One region of the Chromobacterium sp. ASV23 genome, then DNA from elsewhere that is predicted to be linked to it. Evidence: predicted binding sites of a transcription regulator. Region 1 holds the regulator's gene; each other region holds the start of a gene.
The links. Region 1 encodes sigma-54, which starts transcription at its own class of promoters, with help from an activator protein. Its sites were predicted from a motif close to CTGGCACGCTTCATGCTT; they were not measured.
Positions count from the first base shown of each region.

Region 2: the regulator sigma-54 is predicted to act here: its motif matches at 1,838-1,855, upstream of glnL (nitrogen regulation protein NR(II)).
Region 3: the regulator sigma-54 is predicted to act here: its motif matches at 2,004-2,021, upstream of JHD59_RS00240 (4Fe-4S dicluster domain-containing protein).
Region 4: the regulator sigma-54 is predicted to act here: its motif matches at 2,013-2,030, upstream of flgB (flagellar basal body rod protein FlgB).

Region 1 is NZ_JAELTR010000018.1:66,651-70,036, reverse strand. Features, by position in the region: partial or broken gene lptA (lipopolysaccharide transport periplasmic protein LptA) at 1-185, shown strand, start outside; gene lptB (LPS export ABC transporter ATP-binding protein) at 182-910, shown strand; gene JHD59_RS09990 (RNA polymerase factor sigma-54) at 914-2,314, shown strand; gene raiA (ribosome-associated translation inhibitor RaiA) at 2,384-2,710, shown strand; gene ptsN (PTS IIA-like nitrogen regulatory protein PtsN) at 2,833-3,294, shown strand; gene hprK (HPr(Ser) kinase/phosphatase) at 3,287-3,386, shown strand, end outside.
Region 2 is NZ_JAELTR010000002.1:101,799-105,184, reverse strand. Features, by position in the region: gene glnA (glutamate--ammonia ligase) at 1-1,168, shown strand, start outside; gene JHD59_RS01645 (DUF4124 domain-containing protein) at 1,296-1,757, shown strand; gene glnL (nitrogen regulation protein NR(II)) at 1,909-2,970, shown strand; gene ntrC (nitrogen regulation protein NR(I)) at 3,005-3,386, shown strand, end outside.
Region 3 is NZ_JAELTR010000001.1:52,342-55,727, forward strand. Features, by position in the region: gene hypF (carbamoyltransferase HypF) at 1-633, opposite strand, end outside; gene hypB (hydrogenase nickel incorporation protein HypB) at 636-1,451, opposite strand; gene JHD59_RS00235 (hydrogenase maturation nickel metallochaperone HypA) at 1,464-1,805, opposite strand; gene JHD59_RS00240 (4Fe-4S dicluster domain-containing protein) at 2,093-2,629, shown strand; gene fdhF (formate dehydrogenase subunit alpha) at 2,661-3,386, shown strand, end outside.
Region 4 is NZ_JAELTR010000006.1:79,004-82,389, forward strand. Features, by position in the region: gene flgE (flagellar hook protein FlgE) at 1-368, opposite strand, end outside; gene JHD59_RS04640 (flagellar hook assembly protein FlgD) at 414-1,133, opposite strand; gene flgC (flagellar basal body rod protein FlgC) at 1,154-1,564, opposite strand; gene flgB (flagellar basal body rod protein FlgB) at 1,571-1,984, opposite strand; gene JHD59_RS04655 (response regulator) at 2,231-3,028, shown strand; gene JHD59_RS04660 (hypothetical protein) at 3,077-3,386, opposite strand, start outside.

The DNA.
Region 1 (3,386 bases):
ATGCCCGCGTCAAGCGCAACGGCGACCTCTCCATCGGCAACGTCATCCGCTACAACACGCTCGATGAAACCTTCGAAGTCGTAGGCGGCGGCCCTTCCGCCTCGGGCAAGGGCCGCTCCGTGGTGATCCTGCAGCCGAAGAAGACGGCCTCGCAGCCGGCGGCCAGCGGAGCCGCCAAGCCATGAAGCACAGCGTTCTCACCGTCTCGAATCTGAAAAAGCGCTTCAAGAAGCGCACCGTGGTCAAGGATGTCTCGCTGAACATCGAAAGCGGCGAAGTCGTCGGCCTGCTCGGCCCCAACGGCGCCGGCAAGACCACCAGCTTCTACATGATCGTCGGCCTGATCGGCGCCGACGACGGCGACATCCGGCTGGACGAACAATCCATCACCCATTATCCGATACACCAGCGCGCCCAGCTGGGCCTGGGATATCTGCCGCAGGAGGCGTCCATCTTCCGCCGCATGACAGTGGAGGAGAACATCACCGCCATCCTGGAAATCTCCGGCCTCAAGGGCAAGGAGCTGGAAAAGGAACTGGACCTGCTGCTGGACGACCTGAACATCGGCCATCTGCGCGACAGCAACGCGCTGGCGCTGTCCGGCGGCGAGCGGCGCCGGGTGGAAATCGCCCGCGTGCTGGCCACCCGGCCGCGCTTCATCCTGCTGGACGAACCGTTCGCCGGCGTCGATCCGATCGCGGTAATCGATATTCAGAAAATCATCTCCTTCCTGAAAGAGCGCGGCATCGGCGTGCTGATCACCGACCACAACGTCCGTGAGACGCTGCGCATCTGCGACCGCGCCTACATCATCAGCGACGGCTCGGTGCTGGCCTCCGGCCAGCCGGAGGAGCTGGTCAACAACGACAAGGTGCGCAAGGTTTACCTTGGCGAACATTTCCACCTGTAAACCATGAAGCAGGCACTACAGCTCAAGGTTTCGCAACAGCTGACGCTGACCCCGCAGCTGCAGCAGTCGATCAAACTGCTGCAACTGTCCACGCTGGACCTGCAGGCCGAGGTGGAGCGCTTTCTGCTGGACAACCCGCTGCTGGAACGCGGCGACGAGCCGCGCGACAGCGACGCGCCCACGGAGGCGGCGGAAGCGCGGGAAACCACGGAGAGCGAAGCGGCAGACAGCCGCGACGACAGCGCCGGCGAGCTGCTGGACTGGGGCGCCGGCAGCCGCCACGGCGGCGACGACGACTACGACCCGATGCTCAACGTGCCCTGCCCGGTCAGCCTGCGCGAGCACCTGCTGGCGCAGCTGGGCGAGATCGCCTTGCCGCGCCGCGACGAGGCCATCGTGCGGCTGCTGATCGAGGAGCTGGACGACGACGGCTACATGCCGCAAAGCCTGGACGAGCTGGCCAGCCATCTGCCGCTGGAGCTGCAGCTGGAAAGCGACGAGCTGGCCGTGGGCCTCGCCCTGCTGCAGCAATTCGACCCAGCCGGCGTCGGCGCGCGCACGCTGGCGGAATCGCTGCAGCTGCAGCTGCAGCGGCTGTCCGCGGCCGAACCTGGCCATGCGCTGGCCCTGGCCATCGTGCGCGAACATCTGGCGCTGCTGGGCGGCCGCGACTACGCCAAGCTGAAAAAGCTGCTGGCTTGCAACGACGCCGAACTGCGCGCGGCGCAGGCGCTGATCGCCCGCCTCAACCCGCACCCGGCCACCGGCTTCCATCACGGCGATGTCCACTACGTGATCCCCGACATCAGCGTGCGCAAGCTGCGCGGACGCTGGGTGGCGGAGCTGAACCGCTCGGCCGTGCCGCGGCTGCGCGTCAACCAGCTGTACGAGCGCATGCTGGCCGACAGCCGCGGCCAGGGCGGCGAGATGTCCGCCCGGCTGCAGGAGGCGCGCTGGCTGGTCAAGAACATCCAGCAACGGTTTGACACCATCCTGAAAGTGGCGGAAGCTATTGTCGAGCGTCAACAGTTGTTCTTTGAACAAGGCGAAGTGGCGATGCGGCCGCTGATTCTGCGCGATATCGCGGAAGAGCTGGGCCTGCACGAATCCACCGTATCCCGCTCCACCAGCCAGAAATACCTGCTTTGTTCGCGAGGTTTGTTCGAGCTCAAGTATTTCTTCGGCAGTTCGTTGGAGACTGAAAGCGGTGACGAGTGTTCCGCCACCGCCATCAAGGCTCACATCCGCAGCATGATAGAAGGCGAAAACCGGGCGAAGCCGCTGTCGGACAGCGCCCTCGCCGACGCGCTGGCCAAGCAAGGAATACAGGTTGCCAGACGCACCGTAGCCAAGTATCGTGAAGCCATGCAGATTCCGGCGGTGAATCTGCGCAAGGCGCTGTAAGAGCCTGCACAAGAATACAATGCCGCCCGACAACCCGCCCGGGCGGTCAACACCAGAAGGAGCTAGGGTATGAACCTCAAAGTAACTGGCCTGCACCTGGAAGTCACTCCGTCGCTGCGCGAATACATCGAGAACAAACTGGAGCGCATTACCCGCCATGTCGACAACGTGATCGACATCTCCGTGACCCTGTCGGTAGACAAACTGGTTCAAAAGGCTGAAGTCAATGTGCATCTGTCCGGCAAGGACATCCACATCGAGGCTACCGAAGCCGACCTCTACGCCGCCATCGACCTCTTGATGGACAAGCTGGACCGCCAAGTGCTGAAGCACAAGGAAAAGCTGACCGAACACCGCGTGCAAAGCTCCGGCGAAGTCCAGCAGCCCTCGCTGTGACGCCTAGTTGAAAAGGACGGGAACCGGGCGGTTCCCGTTTTTCTTTGCGCTTGCCGGTTTTCAGTACTATCAAGGCAACGTAGAATTCCGGGTTTATCAAAGAGCCGCATGCATAATCCAATATGAATCTCATCGGCAAGATACTGACTCCGGACCATGTATTGCTGGATCTGGATGTCTCCAGCAAGAAGCGGGTGTTCGAGCAGGTCGGTCTCCTGGTGGAAAACACACGCGGCATCGCCCGCAGCGAAATCTTCGACAGCCTGTTCAGCCGCGAGAAGCTCGGCTCTACCGGGCTGGGGCAAGGCGTCGCCATCCCGCACGGACGCGCGCGCGGCCTGAAGGAAGCCACCGGCGTGTTCATCCGGCTGAAGGCCCCGATCCCGTTCGACGCGCCGGACGGCAAGCCGGTGCAGTGCCTGTTTGTGTTGCTGGTGCCGGAGCATGCCACCGATCTGCATCTGCAGGTGCTCTCGGAATTGGCGCAATTGTTCTCCAGCCGGCAGATGCGCGAGAAAATGCTCAGCATCGGATTGCGCGACGAGCTCTACCAGCAGCTCTGCGATTGGACCCCTAATGCCTAGCATTACCGTACGCCGCCTGTATCAGGAAAATCAGCAGAAGCTGAACCTGACCTGGGTCGCCGGCACCGGCGGCTCGGACAACGTCATCGGCA
Region 2 (3,386 bases), on a different contig from region 1:
CGACGAGCCGACCGTATTCATGCACTGCGACGTGATCGACCCGGCCGACGGCAAGGGCTATGACCGCGACCCGCGCTCCATCGCCAAGCGCGCCGAAGCCTACCTGAAGGCCTCCGGCATCGGCGACACCGCCTACTTCGGCCCGGAGCCGGAATTCTTCATCTTCGACAGCATCACCTGGGGCACCGACATGTCCGGCTGCTTCGTCAAGATCAAGGCCGAAGAAGCGGCCTGGGCCTCGGCGGAAGAATTCGAAGGCGGCAATATGGGCCACCGTCCGGGCATCAAGGGCGGCTACTTCCCGGTGCCGCCGGTTGATTCCTCGCAAGACATCCGCTCCGCCATGGTGCTGCTGCTGGAAGAGCTGGGCATCCCGGTGGAAGTGCACCACCACGAAGTGGCCACTGCCGGCCAGAACGAAATCGGCACCAAGTTCAGCACGCTGACCCAGCGCGCCGACTGGACCCAGATCCTGAAGTACGTGGTGCACAACGTGGCCCACAGCTACGGCAAGACCGCCACCTTCATGCCCAAGCCCATCGTCGGCGACAACGGCTCCGGCATGCACGTGCACCAGTCCATCTGGAAAGACGGCCAGAACCTGTTCGCGGGCGAAGGCTATGCCGGCCTGTCCGATACCGCCCTGTACTACATCGGCGGCATCATCAAGCACGCCAAGGCGCTGAACGCCATCACCAACCCGGGCACCAACTCGTACAAGCGCCTGGTGCCGCACTACGAAGCTCCGGTGAAGCTGGCCTACTCCGCCAAGAACCGCTCCGCCTCCGTGCGCATCCCGCACGTGGCCAGCCCGAAGGCGCGCCGCATCGAAACCCGTTTCCCGGATCCGCTGGCCAACCCGTACCTGTGCTTCTCTGCTCTGCTGATGGCCGGCCTGGACGGCATCCAGAACAAGATCCACCCGGGCGATGCCGCGGACAAGAACCTGTACGATCTGCCGCCGGAAGAAGACAAGCTGATCCCGACCGTGTGCGCCTCGCTGGATGAAGCCCTGGCCGCATTGGACAAGGACCGCGAGTTCCTGACCCGCGGCGGCGTGTTCTCCAACGAGTGGATCGATGCCTACATCGAGCTGAAAATGCAGGAAGTGAACCTGACCCGCATGACCACCCACCCGGTGGAATTCGCGATGTACTACTCTCTCTAAAAACGGCGACGACTCGCTCAACAACGGCAGCCGACAGGCTGCCGTTTTTCATGGCGCCGCGCGCAAACCGATGACGACCGGGCGCGATTTGCTTATCATGCAGGGGCACCCATACCAGTCTCAGACGATGAAAATATTCGCTTTAAGCCTGCTGCTGGCCTGCGGCTGCGCCCAGGCCGCCACGATCTACAAATACGTCGACGCCAACGGCAACGTCACCTACACCAATGTGCCGCTGCGCGGCGCCCAACCGATCACGCTGAACCCGCTATCCACCTACCACGGCCGCAAGCCCAGCGGCGGCAATGCCGACAAAGCGCCGGCGTCCGGCGGCTATCCGAATGTCGACGCTGATACCCAGAAGCAGCGCGACAGCGGGCGCAAGAAGATTCTGGAGCAGGAACTGGCCAACGAGGTCAAGGCGCTGGATGCGGCGAAGAAAGCGCTGGCCGACGGCAAGGCCGTGCGCAACGGCGACGAAACCCGCAACTATCAGAAATACCTGGACCGGGTGCAGAAGCTGCAAAACGAAGTCACCGACCGCGAGAAGAATGTCGCCGCGCTGAAGAAGGAACTGGGGCTGCCCTAGCCATTCGCACCAAAATGGTGCATTCTAAGCCTCAAAACGCCGCGTCCACGCCGCAAGGCGCGCTTTTCGACGCCGCCAAGCTGGCGCGCTTATTGCTGATCAAGGACGCGGCTTCATTCCGCGCACCTTTATTCCTGAAAAGCGAAACCTCATGTCGACACCCAGCTTCGCCGGACTGGAACTGCTAGACACGCCGGTGCTGATCTGCGACGCCGCCGGCGCGCTGCGCTTCGTCAATCCCGCATGCGAGAACCTGCTGGCGCTGGGCAGCCGCGAGCTGCTGCGCCACGGCCTGACCGGCTTGTTTCATCCCTGCCCCGCGTTGCGCCAGGCGCTGCATACCGCGCTGCGCCAGGGCGCCAGCTATATCGAGCACGACCTGGAACTACGGCCGCAGCACAATGAAGCCATCCTGCATGTCACGCTGTCGATCACGCCGATAGACGGCGACGGCCTGTTGGCGCTGATCGAGCTGCGCCCCCTGGACCAGCAGCTGAAAATCGCCAACGAGGAACGGCTGCTGCTGCAGCACCAGGCCAACCGCGAGCTGATCCGCAATCTGGCGCACGAGATCAAGAACCCGCTGGGCGGCATCCGCGGCGCGGCGCAATTGCTGGAGCACGAACTGGCCGACCGGCCAGAGCTGAAGGAATACACCGAGGTCATCACCGAGGAAGCGCTGCGCTTGCAGACGCTGGTGGATCGCCTGCTGGCGCCGCACCGCAGCCACAGCCGCAGCCAGGTCAATATCCACGAGGTGCTGGAACGGGTGCGCAGCATCGCGCTGGCCCAGCATCCGCAAGGTCTGGCGGTGGTGCGCGACTACGACACCAGCCTGCCGCTGCTGTCCGCCGACAAGGAACAGCTGATCCAGGTGGTGCTGAACATCGTCAACAACGCGGTGCAGGCCATGCGCGGCCAGGGCCGCATCGAGCTGCGCACGCGGGTGGCGCGGCAGATCACGCTGGCGCGCAAACGCCACCAGCTGGCGCTGAAATTGCAGATCGTCGACGATGGCCCCGGCATCCCCGAGGACATCCGCGACCATATTTTCTACCCTTTGGTGACGGGCCGCGCCGAAGGCACCGGCCTGGGGCTGACGCTGGCCCAGGCCTTCGTCCACCAACACGGCGGCAGCATAGAGTTCGACTCCCGCCCCGGCCAGACCTGCTTCACCGTGATGCTGCCGTTCGGCGCCGACGCCGCCGGCTGACAACGATATCGACAAGAATACGAGGAGAAACCCAATGGCCCAACCGGTCTGGATCATCGACGACGACAAGGCGATACGCTGGGTGCTGGAAAAGGCGCTGACCCGCGCCGGCATCGGCTTTGACAGCTACGCCAGCGCCGACGACGCGCTGAACGCGCTGTACGACGCCACGCCGCGGGCCATCATTTCCGATATCCGCATGCCCGGCACCGACGGCCTGAAATTCCTGGCCAAGGTCAAGGCCGAACACCCGCAGCTGCCGGTGATCATCATGACCGCCCACTCCGACCTGGACTCCGCGGTGTCGGCGTTCCAGGGCGGCGCCTTCGAATACCTTCCCAAACCGTTCGACATCGATCAGGCCGTGCTGCTGATCGAGCGCGCGCTGGCGGAAAGCCAGGCCCAGGGCGGCGGCG
Region 3 (3,386 bases), on a different contig from region 1:
TTCGCCGCGCCGCAGCCGTGCCAGCGTCTCCGCCACCGCGTCGCCGGCCACTGGGCCGTCGGCGTCGAGCAGCGCCAGTTCCGGGCCGCAATGCGCGCAGGCGTTGGGCTCGGCGTGAAAGCGCCGATGCAGCGGATTGCGGTATTCGGCCATGCAGGCCGGGCATTGCGGGAAGACGGCCATGCTGGTTTGGGCGCGGTCGTAAGGCAAGTGCCGGACCAGAGTGTAGCGCGGGCCGCAGTCGGTGCAGTTGATGAAAGGGTAGCGGTAACGCCGATTGGCGGGGTCGAACAACTCGGCCAGGCAGGCGTCGCAGGCGCAGCTGTCGGCGCCTATGGCCGCATGGGCGCCGCCGGATTCGCTGGCTAGGATGGCGAAGCCATCGGGCTGCGCCTGTTCCGGCAGCGGCTGGCGCAGCAACTGGTCGATGCGCGCCAGCGGCGGGCGTTCCGACAGCAGCCTTTCGGCGAAGCCGCTCAGCGCCGCGTCGCCGCCCTGCAGCTCGATGGTCACGCCGTTGCCGTCATTGCGTATCCAGCCGGACAGCGCCAGCTCGCCGGCCAGCCGGTAGACGAAGGGGCGGAAGCCGACGCCCTGGACGATGCCTCTGACTGTCAGTTGTTCGCGCGGCATGCTCAGCCTCCCTTGCCGCAGCCGGCGGTCAGCCAGTCCAGCCACGCATCGCGGCCTTCGCCGGTTTTGATGGACAGCCGGATCACCGGCAGGCCGGGGCGCACCTGGCGCGCCATGCGGATGGCGGCGGCTATGTCGAAGTCGACATGCGGCAGCAGGTCGGTCTTGCTGATGATCAAGAGGTCCGCCGCGCGGAACATGTCCGGATATTTCAGCGGCTTGTCCTCGCCCTCGGTCACGGAAAGAATCGCCACCTTGTGCGCCTCTCCCAGGTCGAAGGCGGCCGGGCATACCAGATTGCCGACGTTTTCTATCAGCAGCAGGCCGCCATCCGGCATCGCCTGCGCCTGTTCCAGGCTGTCCAGCGCCTCCGCTACCATGCGGGCGTCCAGGTGGCAGCCCTTGCCGGTGTTGATCTGCACGGCCGGCGCGCCGGTGGCGCGGATGCGCTCGGCGTCGTTGGCCGTTTGCTGATCGCCTTCCACTACGGCCACCGGCGCGCGGCCTGCCCAGCGGCGCAGGGTGTCCACCAGCAGGCTGGTTTTGCCGGAGCCTGGGCTGGACACCAGATTCAGCGCGAAGATGCCGCGCTCCGCCAGCAGCCGGCGGTTGCGCGCGGCGCGCGCGTCGTTGTCGGACAGGATGTCCCGTTCGATGGCGATGATGCGTTCAGCCGGCGTGTCCGGCGCGTGGACGGCGTCCAGCGGGCCGTGGGCCTGGCCGGCCAGCCGGTAGCCGTTTCTGGGCGCGCCATGGCCATGACTGCGTTTGCCATTGATGCGGACCTGTCCGTGGCCGCAGCCGCAAGTGGTGCACATGATGCTTGCCTCCTAGCTGATTCCGATATCGATCACCCGCATCTCCTCGCCGCCTTGCAAGCTCAGATTCTCGCCGCCGCATCGCGGGCAGCGCGCCGGCAGCGCGGCAAGCTCGGCGTCGGCGCCGCAATCTGCGCAATGGGCCTGGGCCGGACTGCGCTCGGCCTGGAAGTCGGCGTCGGCCGCCAGGCTGTCGCGCGCCGCCAGCTGGCAGCAGTAGAGCAGGGTGTCTGTCTCCACATGAGCTAGCAAACCCAATGCCAGCCGGACGCGGGTGACGCGGCGGGCGCCGGCGCGGCGCGCGGCGTCCTCCACGATGTGGACTACGTGTTCCGCAAGTGTCAGTTCGTGCAAGGTTTTTCTCCTGAATGGGGCGGTCCGGCGGCATCGCGGCGGGGCGTCGCCGCGGCGGCGCGGCAGTGTCGAGACGTCGTCACTTCTGACGATGCCGGCTTAGGGCCGGCGATCTTCGACACAGAAGGCAAGGCAGCGCGGACAGCAATTCTTTTCAGAAACAGGGCGTTGCATGGGATGGGCCGCCTTGGCGCGTGGCTGGCATGGCTTATGCAACGTCATGAGCGTGAATTCGCAACGCTTGCAATCGACGTTCGGGCGGCTGCCGCCGCTTGAGGAGGCTGAACATGAATCGGTTCATCATCGCTGAACCCCAAAACTGCATCGGCTGCCGCACCTGCGAGGTAGCGTGCGCGCTGGCCCATCCGCTGAGTCCCGGCGATCCATTGTCGCCGGACACCTTCCATCCCCGGCTGACGGTGATCAAGAGCGCGCGCATCAGCACGCCGGTGCTGTGCCGGCAGTGCGACGACGCGCCCTGCCTGAATGCCTGCCCCAGCGGGGCCATCGTCTACGCCGGCAGCAGCGTGCAGGTGCTGCAGGAGCGCTGCGTGGGCTGCAAGACCTGCATGGTGGCCTGTCCTTACGGCGCGATACAGGTGGTGACCGTGCCGCAGCGGCCGGAGCCGGGCAGCTTTGCCACGCGGCAGATCAAGGCCAAGGCGCTGAAGTGCGACTTGTGCGCGGGCAAAGCCGGCGGCCCGGCCTGCATCGCCACCTGTCCCACCAAGGCGCTGCGCATGGTGGAGCCACAGGCGCTGGAGGCCGCTTTGCAAAAACGCCGCCAACAGGCCGCGCTGGACACGCCGGCGCTGCCGCTTTGACGCATCGCCATCCGGGAAAAGGACACGGAAAATGGAAAAGGTAATTTCGGTTTGCCCGTACTGCGGTTCGGGCTGCAAGCTCAATCTGCTGGTGGAAAACGGCAAGATCGTCGGCGCGGAAGGCGCGGACGGCGTGACCAATCAAGGCGAGCTGTGCCTGAAGGGCTATTACGGCTGGGACTTCCTCAACGACACCAAGCTGCTGACCCCGCGCTTGCGCCATCCGATGATACGGCGCCAGCGCGGCGGCGAGTTCGAGCGCGTGAGCTGGGACGAGGCGGTGGCCTTCGTGGCAGGCAAGCTTGGCCAGATCAAGCGCGAGCACGGCCCGGACGCCATCATGTGCACCGGCTCCTCGCGCGGCACCGGCAATGAATCGAATTACATCGCGCAGAAGTTCGCCCGCGCGGTGATCGGCACCAACAACATCGACTGCTGCGCCCGCGTCTGCCACGGGCCATCGGTGGCCGGCCTGATGGCCACGCTGGGCAACGGCGCGATGAGCAACTCGATCTGCGAGATCGAGGACACGGATTGCATCCTGGTGTTCGGCTACAACGCGGCCGATTCCCACCCCATCGTCGCCCGCCGCATCCTCAAGGCCAAACAGAAGGGCGCCAAGATCATCGTCTGCGACCCGCGCTACATCGAAACCGCGCGCGTGGCCGATCTGCATCTGCAATTGAAGAACGGCTCGAACATGGCGCTGGTCAACGCCTTCGCCAATGTGCTGATCAGCGAGGGCTTGTACCAGCCG
Region 4 (3,386 bases), on a different contig from region 1:
AGGTAATTGCCCGAGGTACCGACGATATAACCCTGGTTGTTCACCTGAAACTCGCCATTGCGGGTATACGCCTGATTGCCATTAGGCGTCTGGACAATGAAGAAACCGCTATTGTTGATCGCCAGGTCCAGGCTGCGTCCCGTGGTCTCGATATTGCCATTGGTCATGTTCTGCGTGATGCCTTGCACCTGCACGCCAATGCCGGGAGTCGTGGAGGTGATGCCATACAAAGTCTGGCCGTACAAGTCGCCAAACTCGGTACGTGAACTCTTGAAGCCCACCGTACTGGCGTTGGCGACGTTGTTGCCTATGGTGTCAAGCTGAACCGACGCCGCGTTCAGACCGCTCAAACCTTGCTGGAAACCCATTTTCGTACTCCTTGAACTCTAACCATGTCACCGCAGGGCGGCGAATCAGGACATTTGCGCCACGCTGGACAACGAAACCTGCGCATTGCCCGGCAGCACCAGCATCGGCGCGCCATTCACCCACGATACAGCCTGAACCTGCTGCGTGTTGTACGCAGTCGCCGCGGTCGTGCCGCCTGCGCTGGCCTGATTGACCTTGGCTTGGAAGGTGTAATTGCCCTTGGGCAGGGCATTGCCATTGCCGTCGGTGCCGTCCCAAGTGAAGGTATTCATCCCGTTCACCGGACTGGCAATCGACTGGGTCGCCACCACGTTGCCGTTCTTGTCCAACACATTGATCTGCACCGACGAGGCCGGACCATTCAGCATCACGCCGCCCTGCGTCGTCTGCCCTGCAGCCGGCGTCTGCAAGCTACTACCCGCCACCAGCACGTTCTTGCCTATCATGCTGGCCGCCATCATCGACTGATTGGCGCTCTGGGCATTCACCAGCTGCTGCATGGTCTGATTCAGCGACTGGATGCCGGCCACCTGGCTGATTTGCGCCATCTGGCTGGTGATCTGGCTGTTGTCCATAGGATTCAACGGATCTTGGGCGTTCAGCTGGGCGGTCAGCAAGGTCAGAAAATTACTCTGCATGCTTTGCGCGCTGCTTGCCGACTGCGCATTGCCGCCGGCCGAACCGTTGGCCGCCTGAATGCTGGTAGCGCCCGGCGCCGGCTGGTTGTTCAAATTGCCGTAGTTGAAGCTGCCGCTAGTGGCCATGGCCATCTCCCTGGAAAAGCTTACTGGCCAAGCTGCAAGGTCTTCTGCAGCAAGGTCTTGGCTGTGTTCATCATTTCGACATTGTTTTGATACGCGCGGGAGGCGGCGATCATGTCCGCCATCTCCTCCACCACATTCACATTTGGCATCGTCACGTAGCCGCGTTCATCGGCCAGCGGATTGCCCGGCTCATACTTCAGACGCGGCGGCGTCTGGTCTTCCACCACGGAGGTGACGCGCACGCCTGCGACCTGAGGCTGCGCGCTATCCACCGGCACCGCCGTAAACACCACATGGCGTCCCTTGTACGGCTGACCGGTGGAACTGGTTGCGCTTTCCGCGTTGGCGAGGTTGCTCGCCACCACATTAAGCCGCATCGACTGCGCCGACAGCGCCGACCCGGAAATATTGAACAGATTCGACAAGGACATTTAAGCCTAACCTCCCGTGCCGTTACCCTGGATCGCAGCATTCAGTCCGCCGATCCGCTTATTCAAAAACGCCAGCGTCGTCTGATACTGCAAGGCATTGTCGGCAAACGCGCCGCGCTCGACATCCATGTCCACCGTATTGCCGTCCAGGCTAGGCTGCACGGCGCTGCGATACTGCAGCGGCACCGCAGCCGAGCCTTCCGGCGCGCTGGCGATATGGCGCGGGTCGGTCACCGCCAAGGACAAGCGCCCCTGCTGCTCCGTCTGCGCCTGCAAGGCTGCCTTGAAATCGAAGTCCACCGCCTTGTAATACGGCGTTTCCGCATTGGCCACATTGCTGCCTATCACTTCGGCCCGATAGGCCTGCAGATTCAGCGCGCGCTGCTGGAAATCGAAATAGTGGGCAATCTTGTCTAACATGAACGTCTCCTGACTGACGGCAACCATTAAGCACGAACCGTGCCAGGAAAAATCATCCAGCCAAGCCATTGATTACAAAGAATGGATCGCAAAACGGCAAACTTGTGTCGTTTCACAGCGGCAAAACTTGCCGCTCATCCGCCTTAACGGCAAATTCAGGGGTTCATGCAAGGATTTTGCTTGCCCACCGCGCCAAATCGTGCCAAAACCGTCAATAATGTAGTCAGGGAAAAGTGGGAGTGGACCATGCTGGCCCTGGAAGAATTGTTGATCACGCTGGCGGAACCATCGCCGGTACAAGCCCAAATCATCACCAAGGCATTGGAAGAACTGGGAGCGCGTCAAGTTGAAGTGCACGCGACGGGAGAGGAACTGATCAGCCAGGCCAGGGAACGCCGTCCCAATCTGGTGATCAGCGCCTACCACCTGCCGGACATGACAGGCAGCGATCTGGTACAGACACTGCGCGGCAGCTCGGACCTCTATGACCTGCCCTTCATACTGATTAGCAGCGAAACCAACCCGGAGCGCCTGGAAACCATACGCCAGGCCGGCAGCCTGGCGATCCTGCCCAAGCCTTTCGATGGCCCTCAGCTAGCCCAAGCGATGCAAAGCGTCATGAGCTTCATCAACTGCGCCACCCTGGGCGCGGAAGTCGATGCGGACATGGCGCTGATGAGCGTGCTGATCGTCGACGACAGCCAGACCTCGCGCCACCACATCCGCCAAGTGATGGAGAAGCTGGGCTTCGAACACTTCTGCGAAGCCGCCAGCGCAGAAACCGCCATACCGTACCTGGAGCAGGAGCCGTTCAAACTGATCATCACCGACTTCCACATGCCCGGCATGGACGGCCTGGACTTCGCCCGCTACGTTCGCGACAGCCAGCTGCAACCGGGCACCCCGGTGCTGATGATCACCAGCCAGAACGAACCCGCCAGCCAGGAGGATCTGGAAGACGCCGGCATCGCCGCCTGCTGCGAGAAACCATTCGATATCGAGCAGATGCGCGAACTGGTCCGCCGCCTGCTCAATGAATATTAGGAACGGTTGACGCTTGCAGCGCGGATCGCCCGCAAACGCCAACCAGCACTAGCGCGGCGCCACCCACACCAGGCGCGAATGCGCCTTGTCCTCGCCAAAAGACTGGCGGCGCCAATAACCTTGCGCCCCATACTCCGCCTGAGCCGGCAAATCCTCTACGCGGCAGAAGGTAATCTCGCCGAACCCCGCCTTCAACAACTGGCCGCGCGCCTTCTGCCGGGTCTTGGCGCAGCTAGGATGCGCAGCCGCCGCCAACCATTCCGACGGCGCCGCCGATTCCCACTCCCGAACCAGCTTCAGCTTGGGTTGGGTCATCATCGCCAAACCATTCAACACCGAGGCCAACAAGCCATTCCAC